Regions from separate parts of the Sporosarcina sp. Y1011 genome, predicted to be linked through region 4. Evidence: riboswitches for the same ligand, from Rfam matches in the RefSeq annotation. Region 4 holds a riboswitch; each other region holds the start of a gene.
The links. A riboswitch is a leader RNA that binds a small molecule or an ion and turns the genes downstream of it on or off. The one in region 4 is predicted to bind S-adenosylmethionine.

Region 1 (3,121 bases), on a different contig from region 4:
ATCACCGGTTATCGCCAATACTTCATGCAATCCAAGTGCATCCAGTCCCATTAAGTGAGATTGGAGCCCGATTAGATTGCGGTCCCGACATGTAATATGAACAAGCGGGCTAATCTGGTGCTCCAGTTTCAACATCGATCCCATCGCCAAATTGCTAATGCGTGGGGAGGCTAATGAATTATCTGCCATTGTGAGAGAGTCTATGCCTGCTGCATTTAACGCCTTAGCACCTTCAATGAATCCAGTAATGTCTAAATGACGTGGTGTATCCAACTCTACAATTATTGTTCTTTCTGTCTTTACTTTCACATGAAGCGGCTTTGTTTTTTGCGGTTCTGCCTCTCGAATTACAATCGGCTTTCTAGGAGTCACTATTTTTTCCGAGATTGGCGCTAGATTTCCAATGTATTTTTTCGCAGCCTCAATGTGCTTTGTCGTCGTTCCACAGCATCCACCAATTAAGCGCACGCCCTCTTCCCGGAGACGCAATGCAGCTCTCCCAAAATAATCAGCTTCTGATTCGTAGACAATCCGTCCATCCTCAACATCCATTAAACTAGCGTTTGGAGAAGCGGAAAGAAATGCTTTTTCAGGAAGTGTTACTTGTTCGAAAGCTTGAATCGTATGATGTGGTCCCAGTCGGCAATTGACTCCTACTATGTCCGCACCCAGTGCTTCAAGCTGATGAAACGCTTCGTTAAGTAGCATTCCATTTTGCAAAATGCCTGGATCATGCATTGATACTTGGGCAATAATTGGCGTATTTGTTAGTTTGCGTAAATGCTTTACAGTAGCAACAAGTTCTTCAAAATCATAATAGGTTTCTAGGAGTAACCCGTCCGGATCCCCTGCCAATAAGTAATTGGCTTGCTGATCAATCATTTTTATTATTTCTTCAACCGTCGCATCACTTTTACGAATCCCACGGATACCGCCTATCGTACCAAGTACAAACTGTCCACCTGGTGCAGCAGCTCTTTTTGCAATTTGAATTGCTGCTTCATTAATTTCTTTTACTTGATTTTCTAAACCATAACGCTCCAGCTTAAGCAGATTGGCTCCGTATGTGTTGGTCTGAATAATATCTGACCCAGCCGTAATATAATCTAAGTGAATTTTCTCCACAATCTCCGGTTTCTGTAGATTAAGCTCTTCGTTACAGTACTCAATCCCATATGAATAGAGCAGCGTCCCCATAGCCCCATCCGCAATCAATATCTTTGTCTGCAGTTCTTCCAGTAAGCCCATTCCACCCAATCCCCCTTTAATACAAAAAAAGCCTTCCATGAAAAGAAGACTTAACGATTTAAAATTCGTTCTTCTTCATCTCTCAGGACATTTCTCTCCTGCTGGAATTAGCACCTGACCATATTATGGCTGGTTGCTGAAGCGTCATTGGGCCAGTCCCTCGACTTCTCTCGATAAGAATTCAATATTCAGTTTCACTAACTATGATTATCCTATCGTTATAACTCGTATCAGTCAAGGACTTTTTCGTAAAATGCGAATATTCTTTTCCTTATCATTTTTATTTTTCTGACTTCAAAAAAATAAAAGCTGCTAACACAATAATATAATCATGTTAGCAGCTTTCACTCGTATTATATTATTATGAAGAGTGTTTTGTTAACCATTCTTCAATCAACGGAAATGTATTGTTAATGGCTCTTCGACCAGCAACAACTGAAACGTGACCTGTATCGGTCAGATGGAAAGTCTTATCTCTACTTGAGATTTTAGCGTTTAGTGGTTCTACTTGGTTAGGAGAAGCGATGACATCATGCTTTCCGGCAATATTTAATACATTTGCCGTAATCTTGCTTAACTCCACTTTCTGTCCTCTAATATAGAGTTCATCATTAATTAATTTATTCTCTTGATAAAACTCACCAATCCATTGCCTATAGGCTTCACCTGGAAATGGAATTCCGTCATTCAACCATTTCTGCATCAACTTCCAATTGTTAACGAATTCCTCATTATCCGCGCGATCCGCCAGACTGATATAAGGACCATAAAAATTGGCTATCGGATTTAACAGCTTGTTACCAAAATCAATCATATCATGAGGAATCAAACCAAGTGTGTCAACTAGTTTATTCAAGTTAAAATGACGTTTGTCTAACCAACTCGTATATAAACCTGCATCCGAAAAATCAAAAGGGCTCGTCATGAAGATTAAATTACGAATTGGCAGTGTAGGATGGAGTGCCGTAAAAATAGAAGTCATCGTCCCACCCATACAATAACCGAGCAAACTGATTTCCTTGGCATCCGACGTTTTCAATACTTTCTTAACAGCGCGCGGAATATAATCTAAGATATAATCATCTAATTTCATATATCGATCTTCATAACCCGCAGTACCCCAATCCAGTAAATAAACGTCGTGGCCTTTGTTTGTAAGATGTTCGATTAGACTATTGCCAGGTGTTAAATCCAATATATAAGGTTTATTGATCAATGCATAAACCATTAAAATAGGGACGCTATTTGTTTTCTTGACTGTTGATTGATAGCGATATAGTTTCGCTTTATTCTTTGTCCAGATAACTTCTTTAGGTGTTTGACCGACTTTTGGTTCCGGCTCATTTGTCAGTACCGACGTCATCCGTTGAATTCGTTCAAAACCTACCTTCATATCATCAGGCATTGTATCCATCCATTTGTCAGCATCTTTCATACTAGAATAACCCATTTTTTTCCTCCTATCAAAATTCAATCATTTATAAGGGCTTCCTTGCAGAAGACCCTTTCCATAAGTAAAAAATGGTAGGTTATTACATGTATAATCCGCCATTCACATTGATTGTTTGCCCCGTAATATACTTAGCTTGTGTAAGGAACAATACAGCTTCTGCAATTTCTTCTGTTTGGCCCAAACGTTGCATTGGAATTTTTGCAATAATACCCTCTTTTACATTTTCAGGCATTTCTCCAACCATTTCCGTTTCGATAAATCCAGGACAAACAGCATTGACAGTAATTCCACTTCTAGCTGTTTCCAATGCCAGTGATTTCGTTAAACCAATCAATCCCGCTTTTGATGCCGCATAGTTTGATTGACCGAATCCGCCAGCCTGTCCGATGATTGAGCTTATGTTAATGATTCGTCCAGACT
Region 2 (3,121 bases), on a different contig from region 4:
TACATAACCTTCGCCATGTTTTCCGAAGGCGTGTCCGGGTGCAACGGCAATGTCCGCTTTTTCCAATAGTAAATTGGTTAAAGACTCACTTGTATATCCTTTTGGAACAGGCAACCAAGCGAAGAAAGAAGCTGTTGGGGCAACGACGTCCCAACCGATTCGTCTACATTCGGCAATTAGGACATTTCTGCGACCTTCGTAGAGGGATACGAGTTCATCTACACAATCTTGACTTCCTGTTAACGCAGCCGCAGCCGCGCGCTGAACAGCCGGGAAAATATCAATGAATAGATGGTCTTGTAATAAGTTGATTGCTTCTATGATATCGGCATTACCGATAGCGAAGCCGACCCGCCAACCGGCCATGTTATAAGTCTTTGACAACGTGTACGTTTCAATACCAACGTCTTTCGCACCTTCCGCCTGGAGGAAACTGACAGGCTTAACGCCGTCAAAACCAATTCCGCCATAAGCGAAGTCGTGAAGGATTGCAATATCATTGGCTTTCGCCAAAGCAACAGTTTCTTCGAAAAAAGGTATATTGGCAGATGCGCTGGTTGGATTATTCGGGTAGTTCAGATACATTAATTTTGCTTGTTTTTTTTGTTCTTCCGTTAAGGCATTATAATCAGGTAAAAAATCATTCTCAGCTACCAATGGCATTAAATCATATTTAATGTTTGCCAAGCTTACACTTGATAAATAATCGGGATATCCAGGATCCGGAAGCAAAAGTAATTCACCTTCGTTCATTATGGCAAGCGGTAACTCAACCAAGCCGGGTTTTGTACCGAATAGAATTGCGACTTCTGTTGTCGGGTCAATTTGAACATCGTATTCTCGCTTATAAAAGTCGGCAACCGCCTGTTTTAATTCGGGCGTACCTCTGAACGGGGAGTACCCATGTGTTGCTGGATCTTCAACCGCTTCTTGAAGTGCTTTTACAATGTGAGGTGGAGTAGGTTGATCGGGGTTACCACGCCCCAAGTTAATAACGTCTCGTCCTTCCGAAAGAGCTTCTTCAACATTTCGTACAAGTGACGCGAAAAAGTGCGGCGGTAAGTTTTTTAATCGATTTGATAGTGCCATTTAATAACCCCGTTTTCTATATAGTAAAAACTATTATTTTAAGGTTAGTATACATGGATTGAAGCTTAATTGACAATACTTCCGAAAAGGATGGCATGATGATAGGTTGACAAATTAATTAGAAATGATTAATATAAATAGTATATTATCAAAACAATAATATAATGGTACTTATCAAGAGAGACTGAGGGATAGGCCCGATGACGTCCAGCAACCCCTTGTGTAAAGCAAGGTAGGTGCTAACTCCTACAGAGTGAACTTCATTCTGAAAGATGAGCTGAAACCTTTTTCGGTGCTTCTTTCTTATTATGAAAGAAGCATTTTTATATGGTCAGGCATCCAGAGATTTCATACTTCCATTTAGAGAAAGAGGAGATTTTCATGATACAAATACAAAACGTGTCGAAAGTATATACAACTAAAGAAAGAGTTGTTACCGGCGTTGACAATGTGTCGTTAGACATTAACACAGGAGAAATTTTCGGAATCGTCGGTTACTCGGGCGCAGGGAAAAGTTCACTTATCAGATGCCTCAACTTATTGGAGAAACCAACGAGTGGAACAATTTTAGTCGACGGTTTAAATCTGATGAATCTAAAAGGAAATAAACTTCGTCTGGCGCGTTTGAAAATCGGAATGATTTTTCAGCACTTTTATTTAATCAGCCAAAAGACTGTATTTGAAAATATTGCATTTGCATTACGAGCTGCAAAAACATCTCCCGATAAAATAAATACACGGGTGACAGAGTTGCTTGAAATGGTCGGACTTTCTGATAAGCGTGACGTCTATCCTGCACAGTTAAGTGGTGGCCAAAAGCAGAGAGTGGGCATTGCTCGTGCGCTCGCGAATAACCCATCCGTTTTGCTTTGTGATGAAGCAACTTCCGCACTCGATCCGAATACAACGCTATCAATCTTACGGCTTTTGAAAAAAATCAATAAGGAATTGCGTATTACGATTGTTCTTATTACACATGAGATGAATGTAGTGAAGGAAGTTTGCGATCGAATGGCGATTATGCAAAACGGCAAAGTGATTGAAGAAGGACAAGTATATGATATCTTTTCAAACCCTCAAGAAACATTAACCAAGGAATTTATCAGTAGTGTCGTATCATTTGATGTTCCATCAGCAATATTGAGTAGGTGTACGGGACAACTCGTTAAAGTTATGTTTAAAGGGGATGTGGCGGGCGAGGGAATTATCTCAGATATGGTCCAGCAATTTAGGGTACAAGGTAATTTCCTTCATGGCTCGATTGAATATATTCAAGAAATGCCTCTAGGTACTTTTTTAATGGAACTTAAAGGGAAAGATGACGAAATAGAAAAGGCCATTGCCTATATGTCATCGCGGGCTGCCCAAGTGGAGGTTATTGAATATGGGAATTGATATTCAACATGTTATAGAGTTAATGCCTGATATTACGAAAGCATTTGGTGAGACGCTTTATATGATAGGTATTTCTCTTGTCATTGCGCTGGTTATTGGATTGCCGTTAGGAATCCTATTGTTCACCACGGAAAAAGGACTGTTTTTAGAGAACAGGGCATTGAATTCAGTTCTCGGTTTTATCGTCAATATGGTTCGTTCTGTTCCGTTCATTATTTTACTAGTCGCGCTGATCCCATTGACTATTTTAATAGTAGGAACTCCGATTGGTCCTGGCGCAGCGAGCGTTTCGTTATCTGCTGCTGCGATCCCATTTTTTGCTAGAATCGTGCAGACTTCGCTACGTGAAATTGATAAAGGCGTCATTGAAGCTGCAATCGCGGTTGGTGCGACGCCATGGATGATTATCAAAGATGTGCTACTGCCGGAAGCGAAGACAAGTATTATTCAAGGCGTGACAATGACAGTCATTAGTTTAGTCGCCTATTCGGCGATGGCAGGCGTTGTCGGCGGTGGAGGAATCGGGGATTTAGCAATTCGATTCGGTTATTATCGTTACGACAATACGATTATGGTTGTTACTGTCGTGATATTAATAATTTTTGTACAACTAATTCAATTTGCAGGAGATCGTATT
Region 3 (3,121 bases), on a different contig from region 4:
AATAAGTGCCGGCAACGCTGCATCCGGTCCGCGAATTGTGCCAAGAAGAAATTTCGTAAACGGAATAAGCAATATGATTAATATGATAAACGGGATTGATCTAAAAATATTGACGAATGCCCCTGAAATAACATTGACCAACTTATTCGACCACAGTTGTCCGGGACTTGTTAGGAAGAGTATGATTCCGAGTCCGAGTCCAATAATCAATGTGAACAGTGTTGAAATTGCTGTCATATAGAGCGTTTCTACTGTCGCTTCCCACATCTTAGTCCAATCAACATTCGGAAAAAGGTTTTCAATCATTACCGATCACCTCTGTCTGAACATCATTTTCATTGAGGTATTGAATTGCTTCCTCAATAATTGCTGAATCTCCAAGGAGCTGAAGGATAAGTGAGCCATATGCTCCTCCATGTGTATGGGAAATGTTTCCTTGGACGATAGTGACACCCACATCGTATTTCCGAATGAGACTTGCGAGCACAGGTTGTTCCGTCTGCTCACCAACGAAAACAAGCTTGATAAGTGTACCTGTTGGAAATTCATCCTTAATATGCGCCATTGCCTGCTTCGCTTCCGCGGGCTCCGTCACTTGAGAAACAAATCGCTTCGTAATGGTCTCTTTTGGCGATTGGAACACATCGAGTACGTCCCCCATCTCGACAACTTTCCCAGCTTCCATGACTGCAACCCTATGGCAGATTTTCCGGATTACGTGCATTTCATGTGTGATGAGAACAATCGTCAGTCCAAGCCTTTCATTAATACCAGTCAGAAGATCAAGTATCGAATCCGTCGTTTCCGGATCAAGAGCTGAAGTCGCCTCGTCGCAAAGTAGGACTTCAGGGTCGTTTGCAAGTGCACGGGCTATCCCTACACGCTGTTTCTGACCGCCCGATAATTCTGATGGATACGCGTTTTCTCGGCCAGTCAAACCAACCAGTTCTATCAGTTCCGCCACTTTCTTTTCGCGCTTGGCTTTTCGCACACCCGCGATTTCAAGCGGGAATGCAATATTGTCTTTTACCGTCCGCGACCACAGCAAGTTGAAATGTTGAAAAATCATACTCACTTTCTGCCGCGCTTCCCTCAACGCTTTGCCTTTGATAGCCGACATTTCCAAACCGCCGATATTCACACTTCCTGAAGTAGGCATTTCTAGACCGTTCAACAGTCGAATCAAAGTACTTTTTCCAGCGCCACTATAACCGATCACACCGAAAATTTCACCATCAGCTATTTCGAGTGATACATTTTCAACCGCTGTAATACTGCCGGGTCCTTCACCGAACCGTTTATTAATATCCGTTAAATGAATCATTGATTTCACCTCTGAGATTTTGTCTATGTAAATGTAAATTGAAATTAAGTATATCTTCGTAAACTGACTGTGCCTGTCGCATCTTAACGGACGCTTCCGCATTTCTTGTCTAGCTGCAGGCGCCAGCCCCTCGGGTCACAAGTCATTTCGCTGTGGCGGCTTAGGTACGCCCCCTTCGTGCCTGCAGGATGCAGGTATGCAGCCTTTGCCGCAGGACGCGGCGAACTTGGGCTGCCTTCCTTCGTTGCCTTATGCCTGTCGGGGGCCGGCAGGATGCAGGTCATGCAACCGTTGCGACAGGACGTCGCGAACTTAGGTTGCGTTCCTTTACCGGCGCCTTCCGCTTTTCAAATACAAAAAAACCTTCCTGCAGACGGGCAGAAAGGCTTTACGTTATCATAAAATAAACGTTTGTCCAATCTCTCATCTCTCAAAGTATGCTATGCACTTTGTGTGATTTGGCACCATTTCACTTTCGTGACGGTTGCCGGGCTTCGTAGGGCACTATCCCTCCACCTCTCTTAATAAGAGCGACCTATTCAATTGTTGGTTAAGTCGTATTATATCAAATTCCTGTCTTGATTGTCAATCAATCAATTCCAACAGATACGGGACTGACTGAAAAGCATAGACTTTATGTTGTACAACGCCATCCTTCTGTATTAACAAGCAAGGAACGCTTTCAATTTCATAGTCAATTGCCATAGATTGCACATAGTTCAAATCCGCTTTCCCGATTGGCATTTCCGGTTTCATGACAGAAATGACGTTCATCATTTTAGAAGCGACTGCACATGTACCACACATCGGTGTATATAAATAAAACGCAGAATCGGGTGAGTCCTTCAAAGTTGCCTCCCAATGTTCGCGTGTCCAATTTTCCATTTATCTTACATCCTTTAAAGTAAAAATTCGGGTCGGATTTTGAATTCCGCATTTTGTAGTATTTCAGCTAACACTTTATACGGGGTCGTCTCCACTTCCCGGTACTCTTTTTCTGTATATAGATGGATTGCTGCTGGAAATTCTCTTTTAAATAATATACGCGTTTTTTCACCATCTTCATCAGCATCGACAAAAACATACAGGTCCTGTTCTTCATAGGGCGCAAGCAACTCTTCAAGCCGATATGGGCTTACTGTACCGTTCGTACAAATGATTTTGACTGACTCCGCAAGTATACGCGCTAATCTTTTTCTATCCGAACCGCCCTCTACTATGATGATTTTTTCATCCGACAAGAGAGTTCCTCCTTCGCAAATCGACAGTAAGATGCAAAAAACGCCGGAATTATTCCGGCGCTCAGTTAAATCAAATACGCCTCGGCGTATTTGCGCCCAGATTTTGAATTGAGCTTGCTCAATTCACTCCTTTCAAAATCTGTGGCATCCGCCGGAGGCTTGAAATTTATTCAGCAAGGTTTTGAACTACTGCTGAATAATTTTCAATTATTCTCCGATTGTCATTTTATCATACGCTTCTGCAGACATAAGTTCGTCCAACTCAGAAGTGTTAGAAGGTTCAACGACGACCATCCATGCATTTTCATACGGTGATTCATTGACGAATTCAGGGCTGTCTTCTAGTCCTTCGTTCACTTCAAGTACTTTACCGCTGATTGGAGCATATAGTTCAGATACTGTTTTAACCGACTCAACGCTCCCGAAAGGCTCGTCCGCTTTGATGTCATCGCCAACAGATGGAAGTTCAACGAATACGATATCTCCAAGTTCGGATTGTGCAAAGTGTGTAATACCGATGCGGTAGTTACCGTTTTCTTCCTTTACCCATTCGTGT
Region 4 (3,121 bases):
GTTTCCAACCGCCGATATCCACACCCCACAAAATAGACTCACCGACACTCACTAAGTCACACCAAACGCTATTCAGAAAAACCATTAAGAAGTAATAAAGAAACCCAACCAAATTTAAATCGGCTAACTATCTATAATCCTAAAGCACCAATAGCACCAATTCCACACACTTACTTACCTACTTAAAAAAATTATCAATGCTGCTTACCTCTAGTTCTTTTAACACATGATATTAAACACACAAACATCGTATATCTTACTCAATATAGTAAAAAATCACGAAATTATATTTTCAGACATTGACTTATCTAAATGGATAGACTAGTATGAATATCAATTACATAGCTAAAACTCTTATAAAGAGAGGCGGAGGGATTGACCCTGTGAAGCCTCGGCAACCATTGAACTATGTTCAAACGGTGCCAATTTCAACAGATTTATTATGAATCTGACAGATGAGAGGTTTTGCACGCGATATTTGTCATGCGGCGACCTCTTTTTTTAGAAAGGGGTCGTTTTTGTATGGCAGGGGCGTTTATTATTACGAAAAGGGGGATTATGATGACTGAGAAAAAAGTTGAATTGGCGACATTTGCGGGTGGGTGTTTTTGGTGTATGGTGCAGCCGTTTGATACGCAACCCGGTATTGAAAAAGTAGTTTCTGGTTATATTGGCGGCGTCACTGAAAATCCGACGTACGAGGAAGTGCGTGCAGGGGTTACGGGACATACAGAAGCGGTGCAAATCACCTACGATCCGACTCTCTTTTCATACGAAAAACTAGTAGAACTTTATTGGCAGCAAATTGACCCAACGGATGCAGACGGACAGTTTGGCAGTCGGGGAACTTCTTACCGCACGGAGATCATCTATCATAATGAGGAACAGCGACAAGTTGCGGAACGCTCAAAAGAGGCTTTGATCGAAAGTGGTCGCTTTGAAAAACCAATTGTTACTGAAATCGTTGAAGCAACTATCTTTTATCCTGCCGAGGACTATCATCAAGACTATTATCAAAAGAACCCGGAAAAGTATAAAGTCTTCAAAGAAGAGTCGGGAAGAGCGCCCTTCATTCGCGAGAATTGGAATGAAAAGTTGGTAGAGGCGTCACTTAAAAAGTAAATAGTTTTAAAGTATAGTTGACACATCGGAATAGATGGATTATTATGAATATCAATTACATAAACAAAACTCTTATAAAGAGAGGCAGAGGGACTGGCCCTTTGACGCCTCAGCAACCATTGAATTCATTCAAACGGTGCCAATTCCAGCAGATGTCGTTCGTCATCTGACAGATGAGAGGTTTTGCCTACAAACTACGTGTTTCGGCGACCTCTTCGTTCTCAAGGGGTCTTTTTTTTATCTTTATTCAGCAGAAGACACTCACCTCCATAGGTGGGAGATGAATGCGGTTTTGTTATCCTGTTCAATAGGTGTCCAAACGCCCGCTGAACAAAGATAAAGCCTCCGGCGGATGTCACAGATTTTGAAAGGAGTTAATCGAGCAAGCTCGATTCAAAATCTGGACGCAATTACGCCGAGGCGTAATTGATTGCCAATCGTCAGTTTAAAAAAAGGAGGATGCGCAATGGTTTTGAAAGTGAATGAGGATGTAGTTAATATCGATGCGGTTACGCAGGCACTGAAGGGTTTGGATTTTGGAGAGGTACACATTACCATCCATGAAGGACAAATCGTTCAAATCGATCGAACCGAGAAAAAACGGTTCCCAGTATTGAAAACTGAATATAAGAAGTGAAGCTGACCGGACAACCGGAGGCCTCTTGACATTCGAGATTGTTTAAGACAATTTTGCGAAGTGCTAGAGGCCTTTTTTGTATATAATATAGAAATTTAGGAGGAATAGAAGATGAAAAAAGTGTTTAGAAATTTATTGCTAATTGCAATTAGCGTACTGGTATTGGCGGGTTGCGGGTCTGCATCTGCGGATGATGAAAAGAAGATTAAGATCGGCGCAACAGCGGGTCCTTATAGTGATCAATTGAAGGAAGGGATTATTCCTATACTTGAAAAAGACGGCTTCGAAGTTGAGATTGTCGAGTTCAATGATTATATCCAGCCGAACAATGCGCTGAATGAAGGAAATATCGACGCGAACTTATTCCAAAATCGAAACTATTTAGTGAATTTCAATGAATCCCATGACATGGACCTCGTTCCTGCATATGGCGTTCCGACTGCTCCAATTGCAATTTATTCCGACCAACATACAGCTCTTGAGGATGTGAAAGAAGGCATGACGGTGACGTTGCCAAACGACCCGACAAACCTGGCAAGATCTTTGAACATGATGGAAGAATACGGCTGGATCACAATCTTTGAGGATGTTAATCCGATAACAGCTTCCGAAAAAGACGTGGCAACCAATAAATACAACTTGAAAATCCAACCACTGGATGCGGCGCAAACACCAAGGTCACTCGGCGATGCTGACTTCGCATTCGTTAATGGTAACTTTGCACTTGCATCAGGTTTGAAATTAACAGAAGCGGTCGATGTGGAGAAAACATCTGAAGATTACTTGATTTACTTGACGATACGAAAAGAAGACGAAGACAAGCCGTTCGCCAAAGCATTGAAAGCAGCGTATCATTCCGACGAGTTCTATGAATACACGAAAGAAAATGCAGCGGGTTATGTGCTACCACCTTATCAAGCAGAAAAGGAGTGACTTAAATGATTGAAATCGTCAATGTGACAAAACAATATAAAGACGTGAAGGCTGTTGAAGATGTCACCTTGACCATTCAGCAAGGTGAAATCTTCGGAATTATTGGCTACAGTGGCGCTGGGAAAAGTACATTGTTGCGTTGCTTGAACATGTTGGAAGCACCGACGGCGGGGCAAATCTTCATCGACGGAAAAGAAATGACTTCATTGACGAAGAGAGAGATAAAGAAAGAACGTGTGAAGATTGGCATGATTTTTCAACATTTCCACTTGATCAGCTCGAAAACAGTTGCAGATAATGTCGCATTTTCATTGAAAGCTGCGGGCAAAAGCAAGAGTGAAATCAAGAAACGCGTCGCAGAATTACTTGACATGGTTGGCTTGACGGATCGTGCGGGACACTATCCAGCTCAATTATCGGGCGGACAAA

Region 1: linked by a shared signal. The riboswitch ahead of AC25Y5_RS10465 (bifunctional homocysteine S-methyltransferase/methylenetetrahydrofolate reductase) and the one ahead of AC25Y5_RS11780 (YezD family protein) in region 4 are both predicted to bind S-adenosylmethionine.
Region 2: linked by a shared signal. The riboswitch ahead of AC25Y5_RS00910 (methionine ABC transporter ATP-binding protein) and the one ahead of AC25Y5_RS11780 (YezD family protein) in region 4 are both predicted to bind S-adenosylmethionine.
Region 3: linked by a shared signal. The riboswitch ahead of AC25Y5_RS13700 (methionine ABC transporter ATP-binding protein) and the one ahead of AC25Y5_RS11780 (YezD family protein) in region 4 are both predicted to bind S-adenosylmethionine.

What each region holds. Positions count from the first base shown of each region.
Region 1 is NZ_JBYHFP010000007.1:16,885-20,005, forward strand. It holds gene AC25Y5_RS10465 (bifunctional homocysteine S-methyltransferase/methylenetetrahydrofolate reductase) at 1-1,248, opposite strand, end outside; SAM riboswitch class I at 1,321-1,428, opposite strand; gene phaC (class III poly(R)-hydroxyalkanoic acid synthase subunit PhaC) at 1,610-2,698, opposite strand; gene fabG (3-oxoacyl-[acyl-carrier-protein] reductase) at 2,781-3,121, opposite strand, start outside.
Region 2 is NZ_JBYHFP010000001.1:172,643-175,763, forward strand. It holds gene AC25Y5_RS00905 (aminotransferase class I/II-fold pyridoxal phosphate-dependent enzyme) at 1-1,089, opposite strand, end outside; SAM riboswitch class I at 1,258-1,368, shown strand; gene AC25Y5_RS00910 (methionine ABC transporter ATP-binding protein) at 1,471-2,484, shown strand; gene AC25Y5_RS00915 (methionine ABC transporter permease) at 2,474-3,121, shown strand, end outside.
Region 3 is NZ_JBYHFP010000013.1:54,519-57,639, forward strand. It holds gene AC25Y5_RS13695 (methionine ABC transporter permease) at 1-306, opposite strand, end outside; gene AC25Y5_RS13700 (methionine ABC transporter ATP-binding protein) at 299-1,324, opposite strand; SAM riboswitch class I at 1,745-1,855, opposite strand; gene AC25Y5_RS13705 (thioredoxin family protein) at 1,910-2,209, opposite strand; gene AC25Y5_RS13710 (toprim domain-containing protein) at 2,224-2,565, opposite strand; gene gcvH (glycine cleavage system protein GcvH) at 2,773-3,121, opposite strand, start outside.
Region 4 is NZ_JBYHFP010000009.1:32,759-35,879, forward strand. It holds SAM riboswitch class I at 352-462, shown strand; gene msrA (peptide-methionine (S)-S-oxide reductase MsrA) at 562-1,122, shown strand; SAM riboswitch class I at 1,192-1,302, shown strand; gene AC25Y5_RS11780 (YezD family protein) at 1,589-1,759, shown strand; gene AC25Y5_RS11785 (MetQ/NlpA family ABC transporter substrate-binding protein) at 1,871-2,692, shown strand; gene AC25Y5_RS11790 (methionine ABC transporter ATP-binding protein) at 2,698-3,121, shown strand, end outside.